One region of the Halopseudomonas sp. 4NH20-0008 genome, then DNA from elsewhere that is predicted to be linked to it. Evidence: predicted binding sites of a transcription regulator. Region 1 holds the regulator's gene; each other region holds the start of a gene.
The links. The regulator sigma-54, encoded in region 1, starts transcription at its own class of promoters, with help from an activator protein. The targets are predictions, from matches to a motif close to ANTGGCATNNANNTTGCTNT.
Positions count from the first base shown of each region.

Region 2: AC27HQ_RS00315 (pilin) is a predicted target of sigma-54. The motif match lies at 3,165-3,184, and genes of this name have one in related genera.
Region 3: AC27HQ_RS14845 (TorF family putative porin) is a predicted target of sigma-54. The motif match lies at 1,684-1,703, and genes of this name have one in related genera.

Region 1 covers NZ_BAAJMD010000010.1:117,144-122,205, reverse strand. The annotation lists gene lptA (lipopolysaccharide transport periplasmic protein LptA) at 1-68, shown strand, start outside; gene lptB (LPS export ABC transporter ATP-binding protein) at 65-790, shown strand; gene AC27HQ_RS11660 (RNA polymerase factor sigma-54) at 876-2,378, shown strand; gene hpf (ribosome hibernation promoting factor) at 2,471-2,779, shown strand; gene ptsN (PTS IIA-like nitrogen regulatory protein PtsN) at 2,799-3,257, shown strand; gene rapZ (RNase adapter RapZ) at 3,263-4,117, shown strand; gene AC27HQ_RS11640 (HPr family phosphocarrier protein) at 4,121-4,393, shown strand; gene pmbA (metalloprotease PmbA) at 4,585-5,062, opposite strand, start outside.
Region 2 covers NZ_BAAJMD010000001.1:78,221-83,282, forward strand. The annotation lists gene AC27HQ_RS00300 (transglycosylase domain-containing protein) at 1-934, opposite strand, end outside; gene AC27HQ_RS00305 (MAPEG family protein) at 1,030-1,452, opposite strand; gene AC27HQ_RS00310 (hypothetical protein) at 1,621-2,556, shown strand; gene AC27HQ_RS00315 (pilin) at 2,691-3,119, opposite strand; gene pilB (type IV-A pilus assembly ATPase PilB) at 3,411-5,062, shown strand, end outside.
Region 3 covers NZ_BAAJMD010000016.1:53,365-58,426, reverse strand. The annotation lists gene AC27HQ_RS14865 (glutathione S-transferase family protein) at 1-268, shown strand, start outside; gene AC27HQ_RS14860 (hypothetical protein) at 357-593, shown strand; gene AC27HQ_RS14855 (universal stress protein) at 594-1,022, opposite strand; gene AC27HQ_RS14850 (GNAT family N-acetyltransferase) at 1,085-1,531, shown strand; gene AC27HQ_RS14845 (TorF family putative porin) at 1,766-2,476, shown strand; gene AC27HQ_RS14840 (hypothetical protein) at 2,574-2,789, opposite strand; gene dcd (dCTP deaminase) at 2,903-3,469, opposite strand; gene apbC (iron-sulfur cluster carrier protein ApbC) at 3,556-4,650, opposite strand; tRNA gene AC27HQ_RS14825 (tRNA-Sec) at 4,827-4,921, shown strand.

The DNA of each region.
Region 1 (5,062 bases):
AGCAGCCACGCATCGAAATCACCATTCAGCCCCGTCGTCGCACCGACACCAGCGAACCCCAGCCATGACCACACTTGAAGCCCGTCATCTGGCCAAGGCCTACAAATCACGCAAGGTCGTTCGTGACGTGTCGGTCTCGATCAAGAGCGGTGAAGTCATTGGCCTGCTGGGCCCCAATGGTGCAGGCAAAACCACCTGCTTCTACATGATTGTCGGCCTGGTCAAGGCCGATGAGGGGAGCATTCTGGTCGACGGCGTGGATGTCACCCGCCTGCCCATGCACGGCAGAGCACGCCAGGGTATCGGCTACCTGCCGCAGGAAGCCTCGATTTTCCGCAAGCTCAGCGTAGCGGACAACATCATGGCGATTCTCGAGACCCGCAAGGATCTCAATCGCCAGGGCCGTGAAGGCAAACTCGAATCCCTGCTGCGCGAATTTCACATTCATCATCTGGCCGACAGTCTGGGCATGAGCCTCTCCGGTGGTGAACGGCGGCGCGCTGAAATTGCCCGTGCACTGGCCACCGAGCCCAAGTTCATTCTGCTCGACGAGCCCTTTGCCGGCGTTGACCCGATCTCGGTCAACGATATCAAACTGATCATCAAGCATCTCAAGGACAAGGGGATCGGCGTGCTGATCACCGATCATAATGTGCGCGAAACACTCGACATCTGTGACAAGGCCTATATTGTCAATGACGGTCACATCATTGCCGAAGGCGATGCCGATACCGTACTGGCCAACCAGACCGTAAGGGATGTCTATCTGGGGCATGCCTTCCGTCTGTAAAATAGGTTACAAATAAGGCATGCTGGCCACATGGCCAGCACACTGGATTCTGTCCAACCCTGAGTACAAGGTACGTCGTCTGAACATGAAACCCTCGCTCGTCCTCAAGATGGGGCAGCAGCTGACAATGACACCTCAGCTGCAGCAGGCCATCCGACTGCTTCAGCTGTCCAGTCTGGATCTCCAGCAGGAGGTTCAGGAGGCACTGGAGGCCAATCCGATGCTGGAAATGGCTGACGAGGGTGACGACGACTACGGCAATGGCGGATCCGACAGCGCAGCCGACGGCGATGATGCGCCCGCAGTGACCATTCCGGAGCCGGTGGCCATGGACGCCATCGAGCAACACAGCCAGGCTGAAGAAGAAGGCAACTGGAACGAACAGATCCCCAACGAACTGCCTGTTGATACCCAGTGGGACGATGTCTACCAGACCTCGGCCAGCTCGTTGCCAAGCAACGATGATGAGGAGTGGGACTTTACCGCCCGTACCGGTACCGGTGAGACCCTGCAAAGCCATCTGGAATGGCAGCTCAACCTGATCCCCCTGTCTGAAACCGACCAGATTATTGCTCTGTCACTGATTGATGCGATCAATGCCGACGGCTACCTGGAAGAATCCCTGGACGAGATTCTTGCCTCACTCGACCCCGAACTGGAGGTCGAGCTGGATGAAGTGGAAATGGTCCTGCACCGTATTCAGCAGTTCGAGCCGGTCGGTGTCGCAGCTCGCAACCTGAGTGAATGCCTGCTGTTGCAACTGCGCCAGTTGCCAGCCGATACCCCGCTGCTGGAGCAGGCGATGAAGGTAGTCAAGGACCACCTCGAACTGCTTGGCAGCCGTGACTTTGCCCAACTCATGCGGCGCACCCGACTCAAGGAGGATCAACTCGGTAAGGTCATCAGTCTGATTCAGACCCTCAACCCCCGACCCGGCTCGGAAATCGCCTCAGGCGAGCCTGAGTACGTGATCCCGGATGTGATCGTGCGCCGTGACAACGCCCGCTGGATAGTCGAGCTGAACCAGGAAGCCGTGCCCAAGGTCCGGGTCAACAACCATTATGCGTCCATGGTCCGCCGCGCCGACTCCAGCCAGGACAACACCTACCTGCGCAATCATCTGCAGGAAGCCCGCTGGTTCATCAAAAGCCTGCAAAGCCGCAACGAAACCCTGATGAAAGTCGCGACGCAGATCGTCGAGCATCAGCGCGGCTTTCTCGAGCAGGGTGAAGAGGCCATGAAACCACTGGTGCTGCATGATATTGCCGAGGCCGTGGGCATGCACGAGTCAACCATTTCGCGGGTTACCACGCAAAAATACATGCATACCCCGCGTGGCATATTCGAGCTCAAGTACTTTTTCTCCAGCCATGTCGGCACCGCCGAGGGCGGTGAGTTCTCGTCCACGGCGATTCGCGCCCTGATCAAGAAACTGGTCGCCGCAGAAAACCCCAAGAAACCATTGAGCGACAGCAAGATCGCTGGTTTACTGGAAGAGCAAGGAATTGATGTCGCAAGGCGCACCATCGCCAAATACCGCGAATCGCTGAACATCGCTCCGTCCAGCGAACGCAAAAGGCTGGTTTAACCAGCCTGGATCAAGAAGTCAGTACGTTACCCGTGGCACCATGGGATAACCTTGGGATATCCCATGCCACACAGTCCAACAGGAGAAGACGTATGCAACTGAATCTCAGCGGTCACCATGTTGATATTACCGAGTCCATGCGTGAGTACGTGAACGAGAAAATGTCTCGATTGGAGCGACACTTCGACAAGATCACCAATGTTCAGGTTACCCTGGAAGTTGAAAAGCTGCGGCAGAAAGCCGAAGCGACCCTGCATATTGCCGGCGGCGAAGTCGTCGCCAACTGCGAACATACTGACATGTACGCCGCCATTGACCTGCTGGTCGACAAGCTGGATCGCCAACTGATCAAGCACAAGGAAAAGAACCTCGACCGCCAACAGGGCGTCAACGACCGCTAAGGCAAACCGACGCAAAACCATGCAAATTGATCACATACTTACCCCCGAGCGCACCTTTGCCGGTGTGCAGGGGGTTTCAAAAAAACGCGTACTGGAACAGATTGGCAAGCTGGTCTCCCAGCACAGCCACCTGGACCCGGACGCCATCTATGAAAACCTGATTGCCCGTGAAAAGCTCGGTTCAACCGGCTTTGGCAACGGCATCGCCATTCCTCACTGTCGTCTGCTGGACTGCCACAAGGCTGTCGGCGCCTTGCTGCAGCTGGAAGACAAGATCGACTTTGACGCCCTCGATGGCCAACCGGTTGATCTGATCTTTGTTCTGCTGGTACCCCAGGAAGCCAACGAACAGCACCTGCAAATTCTCAAGATGCTGGCCGAGAAGCTCGACCAGGCCAGTCTGCGCGAAGCGCTGCGGGCCGCACCGGACGCTGAAAGCCTGTACCGCATCATGACCACCAGCGCGACGGGAAGCTGAGCCCCATGCGTCTGGTTGTGGTCAGTGGCCGCTCCGGTTCCGGCAAGAGTACCGCGCTGCATCTGCTCGAAGACAACGGCTTCTACTGCATCGACAACCTGCCGGCCGGTTTGCTGCCGGAACTGGCGCGTCAGGTCAATCTGTCCGAACTGGAACTGCCCAAGGTGGCCATCAGCATTGATGCGCGCAACCTGCCCAGCGACCTGAAACGCTTCCCCGAACTGCTCAAGCAGGTGCGTGATGCCGGCGTACACTGCGATGTGCTGTTTCTGGCTGCAACCGATGATGTGCTGATCAAGCGGTTCTCGGAAACCCGGCGCAAACACCCGCTGACCGACCAGAATCATTCGCTGGGCGAAGCCATTGCTGAAGAACTGAGATTGCTCGAGCCGATCATTGATCTGGCCAGCCTGAAGATCGATACCAGTCATCTGACCCTGTACCAGTTACGTGACCTGCTTAAACAACGATTGCTCGGCACTCGCGCCCATGGACCATCGGTATTGGTGCAGTCCTTTGGCTTCAAACGCGGCGTGCCGGTTGATGCCGATCTGGTATTCGATGTGCGCTGCCTGCCCAATCCTTACTGGAAGCCTGAGTTGCGTGCCTTTTCCGGCCGCGACCAGGCCATCCGTGACTACCTTGAAGCGCAACCCGAGGTAGAGGATATGTACCAGGACATTCATCATTTTCTGGAAAAGTGGTTACCTCGCTATGCCGCCGGCGAACGCAGCTACATGACCATCGCCATTGGCTGTACTGGCGGTCACCACCGCTCGGTATATATCGCCGAACGTCTGGTTCAGAACCTCACCGGCAAGGTCTCGAACCTGCTGATCCGTCACCGCGATTTGCCCTGAATCATGCCAACCACCCGCGTAGAAATCATCAACAAGCTTGGCCTGCACGCCCGTGCCGCGGCGAAATTCGTCGGTGTCGCCAACCGACACGGCTGTCAGGTACGGATCGGTAACAGCGAGGACAAGCTGGTCGATGGTAAAAGCATCATGCAAGTGATGATGCTCGCCGCCAGCAAAGGCACGGAAATCTGCATCAGCTGCGAAGGCGACAACGCCGACCAGGCCATGGCCGAGCTGCTGGCGCTGATTAACGATTACTTCGAGGAAGGCGAATAGCCCAAAGCTGGAAGCTGGAAGCTGGAAGCTGGAAGCTGGAAGCTGGAAGCTGGAAGCTGGAAGAGGCTACGGCAACCTATGCACGCTGCAACTCTTTTCTTACGCATGCTCTGCCTATGCACGCAGGGCTCTAAAACCTCTCCGGCCCAAGATGTTACTTCCAGCTTCAAGCTTAAAACTTCCAGCTATTTTCAAGCCCCTCCCACCGTCATGCCATCCACCAGCCAGCTGCCGGTCAGGTTGTTACCACGGCGTTCGAGGTCAGAACCGACGCAGCGCAACTGGCGGAACATGTCGCGCAGATTGCCGGCAATGGTGACTTCCTGTACCGGAAACTGGATTTGCCCCTGTTCTACCCAGAAGCCGCCGGCACCCCGGGAATAATCCCCGGTCACGCTGTTAACGCCCTGCCCCATCAGCTCAGTCACCAGCAAGCCGGTACCCATCTCGGCCAGCAGGGCCTGCAGGTCACCGGCATTGCTGCTGATATGCAGGTTATGCACGCCGCCAGCGTTGGCGGTGCTGGGCAAGCCAAGCTTGCGACCTGAATAGCTGCCCAACACCCAACTGCGCAATACGCCTTGTTCGACAAAGGCCTGCGCGCGGGTAGCCAGTCCATCGCCATCAAAGGCCGCACTGCCAAGCGCGCGCGGCAGGTGTGGTCGCTCA
Region 2 (5,062 bases), on a different contig from region 1:
AGCTTGGACGACGCTGTGCAATCAACAGCGCCAGGGCCTGGCGCAGGGCAACAGCCTGATTCGCCAGTCCGTCTTGCCCCCTCAGAGCCCGACTGAAGCGCTCAAAGTCTGTGGCAAACCAGACCCACAGTGCATCACCCACACCGTTGACTTCACCATGCCCGGGAGCCGCGGCCAGGGGCACCGTATTCAAATAATCCAGCACCAACCGCTGACGTTCCGGCAAGGTCTCTGGCCCGTTTCGATAGGCTCGCACACTGGCTGAAGCCATCTGAATCAGCTTGTCCTGCAGACCATGGGTCCGACCTTCGCGGGAATGGCGAAATTTCTCGATCTGCGTCGCCAGGGTGCTGGCACCATAGCTGGCGCGGTCAGCATTGAAACGACTACTGGCCAATGACACAGAGGCACCCGCCAGGCGCAGCCAGTTGACCGCCGGATTGACCCGAGGATGCTCGGGATTCAGCAAATCCCGATCCTCAATGAACAACAATCCCTCAACCAACAAGGCCGGCACCTGCTCAAAGGTGGCGTATTGCCGCTGTGGATAGCGAAAATCAAACAATGGCTCGGCGCGGCAATCACGGATACCCAGACCAGCACGGGTCTTCTCCGGATAGGGTGGGTGTAAACCGAGCTCGCTGTACCGCAATAACCCCGGCGAAAACTGAGTCTGTTCGGTAATCACATAGCCACTTTGCTGCAAGCGTGACAACAACGCTGGCAAGGCAGTGTAACCGAGGCGCTTGTTGAAAGGCCCCTGTTCGGGGTAATGCACGCGCGCACTGCTGCCCTGCACGCGATCGTAATTCAGCTGCGAGGCATATCGGCTGATAAAGTAGGATTGATAAAACGAGTGTTCAATCTCCTGACTGACTAGCCACCCAAAGGCCAGCAGTGCACAGAGCAAGAGTATCCAGGGTCGTGCGCGCATGTCTCCTCCTAGAGCTCATGCACACAGTCTAGTGCAGCCCGACCCAAGCTGACAGGGGAAGACCTAAAGAAAGCAGTATTGCCTGGAGGGAGGGCTCAGCCTGCCAGCCCGGCAAACAGTAACACCCACCATAATGCAATCAGCAGCTGCAGCAAAAAGCCGGCAAATCGCAGCCAGACAAACAGGGCTGACGTGCTGATCAGATGCATCACCGACTGGAACACCCGCGCTGCCAGCAGCACCAGTGCCAACCCGTCAGTCAACGCGGTCTGATCGGTGGCCAGGGCATAAAGCAGCAGCGCCATCAACCAAGGCAGGTTTTCAACACAGTTGGCATGGGCTCGAACCAGGCGCTGACCAAAGCCGGCCGGCGTATTACTGCCATCCGGGGCAAAACCGTTGACCGCCATTTTGCCAGTCAAGACCAACAAGCCACGCTGATTGACCATGACCAGAAGCAGTATCAGCATCCAGGCGGCAAGACCCAGCAAAGCGAGTGCAGAGGGGGACAGGGACATGGGTTTTCTCTCATATTATTATTGGAAAGCACAGAATAGAGTAATAGCTCTATTTGAACCAGCCCGGTGCCAACAGACTGGGTAAGTGATATGACGTGAAACCCTGTAACCGCGGATTACCCACCAGACCGCAGATGATCGACATTGCCAACCAGGAGACCAACCAACATGGAACTGAGCAGAAGCGCCTACCCGTATGGCACCCTTATCGCACTTGCAAGTACCCTCTTGCTCCTGCAGGGATGCGGAGCAGAACAAAGCGATACCTCGTCAGACCCGCAGGCCAGCACACCACCCTCTGCGACGCTGGCAAGCACAGGACATGATCCTGACCCAGCATGGCGTCAGTTGGGTTATACACTTGAGTATCAACGCAGCGGACAGGCCGTGCGCCCCGCCGGACGGGACAACGTGCAACGCGCCAGCTTCAACCTGTCAATCACCCTGTCACAAGGCACCTTGATGCAAGCCCTGTCAGAACCAGGTACCGGCCACTGGACCACCTGGCAGAGCGCAGGTTCCAGTGACCCGCTGGCCGGCGAAGCCCGCTTTACTGCATCCATCACCCGCGATCACTATGACCAGGATTTTCCATCACCCTTGAACCTGGACCTCCACGGCGACTTCAGTGGCAACCAGCATGGGCGCCTTGACGGATTATTTGCCGGTGGCCTGCGCAACCCTGAGCCCTCAGTGCATATCAGCTTTGAGCTGCCCATGATCGGCAGCATTGAAGGGGGCGGCCTGGAAGCCAACCCGTCAGCCGCTCTGATGATGCTCGCAGCCTACGGCTCACCGGTTACCGCAGCAGAGGCCAATACAGAGGTGCACGGCCTGCTAAGCGGGGAATGGCAATTTCACTCCCGCCCGATAGCTCGACCGGATGAGACTGCTGCAGCAGCATTGTATGACATCGAAGGGATGCTCTTTGGGCTATACGGCGTAACGCATCCCAGCTTGATAGGCGCATTTGAGGGCGGCCTGTATTCGGGGGACCCCAGGGGTGATTGGGAATATCGGTTCGAGACCACACGTGACTGGACAGAAGACCAAGACAGGGTGGATGACGCGCTGACTTTGAGGGTATTTCCTCTCAACCAATAACAGTAGGGGTGATTGCCGACTGGACGTTCCAAATATCATAAGACACAAAAAACCCCGGCGAACCGGGGTTTTTAATCTTTAAATTGCTGAGCGCTATTAGAAACCACCCAAAGGATGACGCTCAGACAAAAAGATTAGCGGCAACCTGAAGGAATATGGCTACCATTTGTCAAGCCAGCACATGTCCAAGTACTGATTTGGCCGTTGGCAACTTGAGGTGTAATGGTCATAGTTTGACCTTGGAGTGCACCAGAGCCGAAAGCAACCGAGATTGCACCTGCAGGACTAACTGTTGCACCACCCAAGGGGAAATACTTACCAGTCAAAAGGGCCGCAGAAGCTTGAGTGTCGGCGCTTGCAACAGCGACGTTACCACCGGCCTCTGCTGTAGCAACAGCAACATCAGCTCTAATCCCTGCAGTAGCTGACAGACCTTCTGTTGCTTGGGCGCGAGCAGTGTAATCCTGATAAGCAGGCAGTGCGATGGCCGCCAGAATACCGATGATGGCTACAACGATCATCAGTTCGATCAGGGTAAAACCTTTCTGCATTTGTGATTTCATGTGCAACTCCGTATGTAGGTAAATAGCCACAGGGCTGTTGTGAGTAAAGCACATTGCGTGCCAGCGTCAATAAAAGCAGAAAAATCAGGGTATGCAGCCAAAAAAAGCTTCAATTGTTACCTTGAATAACGACAGCACAGGTCACTGACTGACATTTTTTGTCACCAAACAGCGTAACAAGCTACCAAAGCCGGCCTTTTTACCCAGAGGGAGTGTGCAGCAGGCCCTGCCTGTACTATAGTCGCTGCAACGACTCTATATAAAATAACGGATTGAGGCAGTTCTCCGCCTATGGATACCCCCGCGCTCTCCGGGCTGGCCCGGCGTATTGTTCAGGATCAATTGCTGGACGCCCAGGTGGCCAGCAAGGCCAGCAAGCAGGCCAGCCAGGACAAGATCCCCTTTATCACTTATCTGGTGCAGCACAAGCTGGCCAATGCCCGTGATCTGGCCATGCTCTGTGCCGAGGAGTTCGGTTACCCCTACCTTGACCTGGCCGCGATTGACAAGGACACACAACCCCACGACCTGGTCAGTGAAAAACTGATACGCCAGCACAATGCACTGCCGCTGTTCAAACGCGGTACCCGTTTGTTCTTGGGCATCTCTGATCCGACCAACCAGCAAGCCCTGAGCGATGTACAGTTCAACACCGGCCTGATGACCGATGCAGTTATAGTCGAAGACGACAAGCTGCAGGCCGCCATCGAAAAGTTCCTCGACAGTTCAACCGCCGGATTTGGTGATATGGGCGATGATGCCCTGGATGAGCTGGATGTGCAGGCAGTCAAGGACGATGACAAAGCAGAAAGTGGTGGTGATGCAGATGACGCACCCATTGTCCGCTTCGTCAACAAGATGCTGTTGGATGCCGTGCGCATGGGCTCATCGGACTTGCATTTTGAGCCCTTTGAAAAAATGTATCGCGTGCGTTTTCGTACAGACGGCATCTTGCATGAGGTGGCCAAGCCTCCTGTGCAGCTGGGTGTGCGCATCGCCGCCCGCCTCAAGGTGATGTCGGCCATGGATATGGCCGAGCGGCGCAAGCCGCAGGACGGCCGCATCAAGATGAAAATCTCCAAGAACAAGGCCATCGACTTCCGCGTCAACACCCTGCCCACACTCTGGGGCGAGAAAGTCGTACTGCGTATTCTGGATTCAGACAGCGCCAAAATGGGTATCGACGCCCTGGGCTACGAAGAAGACCAGAAAGAGATGTATCTCAGCGCCTTGGCCAAACCACAAGGCATGATCCTGGTCACCGGGCCGACCGGCTCAGGCAAAACCGTTTCACTTTATACCGGCCTGAATATTCTCAACACCATGGAGCGCAATATCTCCACGGCTGAAGACCCGGTTGAAATCAACCTGGAGGGTGTCAACCAGGTCAACGTCAAACCCAAGCAAGGGCTGGATTTTGCCCAGGCATTGCGCGCCTTTCTGCGTCAGGATCCGGATATCATCATGGTTGGCGAGATTCGCGATCTGGAAACAGCGGAAATCGCCATCAAGGCCGCCCAGACCGGACATATGGTGCTCTCTACCCTGCACACCAACAGCGCCGCAGAAACCCTGACACGCCTGCGCAATATGGGCGTACCCTCTTTCAACATTGCCACCTCGGTGAACCTGATTATTGCCCAGCGCCTGGCGCGACGCCTGTGCAAGAATTGCAAAAAGACCATTGAGGTTCCAAAAGAGGTTCTGGCGGAAGAAGGCTTCAGCCCGGAAAAAATCGCTGCCGGCATCACAATTTATGGCCCTGTGGGTTGCGAAAACTGCAAGGACGGTTATAAAGGACGAGTGGGCATCTATGAGGTGGTTAAAATCACCCCGGCTATGCAGCGTATTATCATGGAAGACGGCAACTCCATCGAGATCTCCGATGTCGCCCAGAGCGAAGGCTTCCACAATTTGCGACAGTCCGCCCTCCAGAAGGTCGA
Region 3 (5,062 bases), on a different contig from region 1:
CAAGTATCTGGGCGAGGATGCCGACGAGACCGTGCTCGGCCAACGCCGACTACGGGCGATTATTCGCAGCCTCTCAACCCTGGAACGTATGTTCGGCAGCTCTACGGCTACAAGGATCGATCTGGGCGACATCGTCATTGGTGTGGCCCTGGCCTATCTGGACTTTCGCTTGGCAGAGATTGACTGGCAGGCCACCTGCCCTGCCCTTGTTGACTATCAGGCGCGCTTGCTTGAGCGCGACAGTTTTATCCAGACCGGTTTCAACTGAGCAGACCAGCGGCAAAGGTCAGGCCTTACCAGCAGGCCTGTTTTGCCGCTATACTCGCGCCCCGATTCGATTCCTTGAGTTTTTTGCCATGACCAGCCAGAAAGATGATCTCGACAGTAACCCGGCATCAGACAGCCTGGTCGAGTCAGTGACTGCAGAAAACCCTGCGCCGCAGACGCACTTCAAGTTTCCCTTTGCCCGCCCCGGAAGCAATACTCCAGCCGCAACAGACAAGCCCTGGCAGGCCAAGGGTATCAATCCGCGTCACGAGAAAAAGATCGGCATGGCCCCCAAGGGCACACGCCGCTCCATGGGCAAACGCTGATTACTTGACCAGCAGCACCGGCACCGGCACTTCATGCACCACCCGGGTGGCCACGGAGCCCATGACCAGATTACCCAGGTTGCTCATGCCCCGGGTACCCATGACCACCGTGTTGCAGCCGTGCTGTCTGACCGCCTTGACCAGTTCGGTTACCACTTCGCCCATCACTTCATGGCAACTGTGCAGAATACCTGCCGCCTTCAGGCGCTCGGCTGCCTTGGCATTGGTTTCAGCAGCATGATCCAGCGCGCCCGCATTCAACTGCTCCAGCATGGCGGGCGAAACATAGTTACCGTAGAGCTTGGCCTCGGTCTGCACATTGATCAGATGCACCTTGAGCTGCGGAAAAACCTTGGCAAAGTTGATCAGATAATCGACCGCGCGCTCGGCGCTCGGTGACCCATCATAGGGAACCAGTACGTTTTGCATGTGTGCTCCTGTTAGAATCGGCGAAGCCGTGAACCTTTATAATGCATTGTGACAGCCTTCCCGTGACAGCCATTGACCTGCATCAACGCCTACCGCGCTTGCCAGACATGTACATAGAACAACTGCCGCCGACTGAAAAAGGCTTGGTCAACGCTTTCTACCGCGGCCATGGCAGCGCCATGAAAGCCGGTTCACAACACAGTGTATGGGCCCTGCGGCGAACCGCCATCAGCGCTTGCCTGTGCCTGCAACCTGTTGCAGAGGGTCACTGGCTGACCGGCCTGTTTGTCGCGCCCGATCAGCGCCAGCAGGGCCATGCAGGCCGTTTGCTGCAAGCCGTTCGAGGTTATTATGCGGGGCCAATCTGGCTGTTTTGCAAACCACAACTGGCTGACCTGTATGCCCGCCAGGGCTTTATTTCCTGCACTCACCTGCCGCGCGCGCTGGACGACCGACTGCAACGTTACCAGCGTACCAAGACCCTGATTGCGCTGGTGAATCCGGGCTAATTGAGCGCTGCACAGAATATGACAGTTACGTTGCACCATGACCACACCGACACGCACCACAGCGGTGCAGCAAAAAGCCCTATAACCTTGCAGTTTTCCCCGCGTTACATATAAAAAACATATAACTCGTTGTAATTAAACAAGTATTAAAAACTGGCAAGCTAAATGCTATGTGAGTGATGCCAACGCATTTTTTTCTACGTTTGAATCACACACATGGGGTACTAGAGAATGATGAAGAAACTGACAGCCGCCATCGCAGCAGCTACCACCCTGGGTTTTGCCAACATGACTCAAGCTGAAGAGTTTGACACCATGATCGGCACTATTGACGCCAGCATGACCGCCACCCTGGCAACCGACTACATCTGGCGCGGCCAGTCCCAGACTGATGGCAAGGGTGCCGTTCAGGCCAGCCTCGACTTCGCCCATGAAAGCGGCGTCTATGTTGGTGCATGGGGCTCCAACGTAGATTCCACCGACTTCGGTGGCGCCAGCATCGAGCTGGATTACTATGTTGGCTATGCCGGCAGCATCACTGATGACATCGGCTACGACCTGGGCTGGGCCAACTACACCTTCCCAGGTAACAGCTCAATCGACGTGTACGAGTGGCTGGCTAGCGTCAGCGCCTATGGCTTCACCCTGGGTTACAAGGACACCTACAACAACGCCGACAACCACTACTACTACGTCGGCTATGATCTGTCCCTGCCCTACGACATCGGTCTGAGCCTGCACTACGCCGACAGCAACAGCAAGAACGGAGGTGTTGACTACAACGACTGGGCAGTGACTGTCAGCAAGGACGCTCTGGGCCTGGGTTGGGCACTGATGTACAGCGATACCAACATCAGCAGCACCGAGTGTACTGTAGACATTGGTTACCAAAACGATGACACCTGTGACTCCAACGTCACACTGTCTGTATCCAAGAGCTTCTGATCACATCAGGCGCCCTCTGGGCGCCTGACAGTCGCTTGCGGTAAAAAACCCGACAAGGTGTTCCACGGCGCCGAGTCGGGTTTTTTGTGGGCGCTTGTCAGGCTTCTGCAGCGCGGCGGCGTATGCCCAGATCAACACGCATACACACCGCGGCCAAAGCCAGAAAGGCGATACCCAACGCACCCCGACTCACATCCATCGGCAGTACAGCTGACAACCCTGCAGTTATTTCCTCAGGGAAAGCAGCCAACAGGCCTCCCAACGGCACCATGATAAACAGGAAGCAGTAACCGAGTGTTCTGAAGATCGTCATGCGCGCTACTCCAACAGGCTTTAATACCAGTCAGCATGACGCCTGGGGGCATGGGGGACTACTAGACTTTGGTGGAACAGCAGGGCGAGTGCCCTGCCGCTATGACTGATTGATCAGGCCTTGGGCAGCGTGACGCCGCGCTGACCCTGATACTTGCCACCACGATCGCGGTAGGACACTTCACAGTCCTCATCGGACTCAAAGAACAACATCTGTGCCACACCTTCGTTGGCATAGATCTTCGCTGGCAGCGTCGTGGTATTGGAAAACTCCAGGGTCACATGCCCTTCCCATTCAGGCTCCAGCGGCGTGACGTTGACGATAATGCCGCAGCGCGCATAGGTGCTCTTGCCCAGACAGATGGTCAGTACATTGCGGGGAATACGGAAGTATTCAACGGTACGGGCCAGGGCAAAGGAGTTGGGCGGAATGATACAGACATCGCTGACCACATCGACAAAGCTCTTTTCGTCAAAATGCTTGGGGTCGACGGTGGCCGAATGGATATTGGTGAACACCTTGAACTCGTTGGAACAACGCACGTCGTAACCGTAGCTGGAGACCCCGTAGGAAATCACCCGGCTGGCCTCTTCGCCGCGCACCTGACGCTCTACAAAGGGCTCGATCATGCCGTGTTCCTGTGACATGCGACGTATCCAGCGGTCTGACTTGATGCTCATGGTTTGTCCTGAACTGTGCAAAAAAGAGGTTGCATGTTAACGGGTTCTCGACAACGAAAAAAGCCCGGCCTGACAGGCACCCGCCCTCAGTCGTCACTGATCTGAATAGTCGGCGTCTGCGGACCCGCCATGGCGCGCTCGGCAATCCGCGCACCGACATGCCGGGCCATATCCTGATAGAGCATGCTGATCTGACATTCCGGCTCGGCCACCACAGTGGGTGTGCCCCCATCCGCCTGTTCGCGGATCATCATCGACAGCGGCATGGATGCCAGCAGATCGACCCCATACTGTTCGGCCAGACGTTCACCGCCGCCTTCACCAAACAGGTGCTCTGCATGGCCACAGTTGGAGCAGATATGAATGGCCATGTTCTCGACCACACCCAGCACCGGAATATGCACCTTGTTGAACATCTCGATGCCTTTGATCGCATCCAGCAGCGCCAGATCCTGGGGCGTGGTCACAATCACCGCACCGCTGACCGGCACCTTTTGCGCCAGCGTCAGCTGGATATCGCCAGTGCCGGGCGGCATATCCACCACCAGATAATCAAGATCGTCCCAGAGCGTCTGGGTCAGCAACTGCATCAACGCGCCTGACACCATCGGGCCACGCCAGACCACCGGGGTATTGTCATCTACCAGAAAGGCCATGGACATGACCTGCACACCATGGGCCCGCGGCGGTATAAAGAGCTTCTGATCCTTGACTTCGGGCCGGGTGCCCTCGGGTAGACCCAGCATCAGCCCCATGCTCGGGCCATAGATATCCGCATCCAGCACACCCACCCGGGCACCTTCGCGGGCCAGCGCCAGGGCCAGATTGACCGCCGTAGTGGATTTGCCGACGCCGCCCTTGCCCGATGCCACTGCAATAATATTCTTGACCCTGGCCAGTGCCTCGATGCTGCCCTGTGCGGGCGCCTTGACCACCTCGCAGCTGACCTTGATGTCCGCTGACACAACGCCCTCAACACCCTCTGCCGCAACGGTCAGCATCTGCCCTATCCCGGACACCAGTCCGGCGGCGGCATAACCGAGGACAAAACGGGCGGTGACCTTGCCTTCATCTATTTGCAAGTCGCGCAGGCAACCGGCACTGATCAGGTCGGTCTGCAGGTACGGATCGCGGTACTGGCTGAGGGCGCTTTCAAGGGCAATGCGGTCGATCAGAGACATGCTGAAGATTCCATAAGAAACGGCTGAGGTTGAAACCGCCGTCCATGCTAATGGCTTGGGCTGCCAGTGCAAAGCCTGATCTTGCAATGGGCGGCACCCATCGAACTATTATTCAGCGGCAATCAGCCCACTGATAATGGCTGCACCGGCCTGCCCCTGTGGTAGCGTAGCAACACGGAAGGGCATCGTTCCCGGTGGGGCGCCCGGATTTCAAACCCGGTGAGATGCGCAGGGCGTGTCTGGTAGGTTCGACTCCTATTCCCTTCCGCCACATCAACTACACTTGCCCTGAAACCGGTTCAATCGGCTTTTTTTTGACGTCAAAAGCCAGTATGGCGTATACATTGGCTCGATAAGCCTTTAGCAATTCGCCATCAGTGCCGATAACCTGCAAGAGCGGCATAAGAAGTGA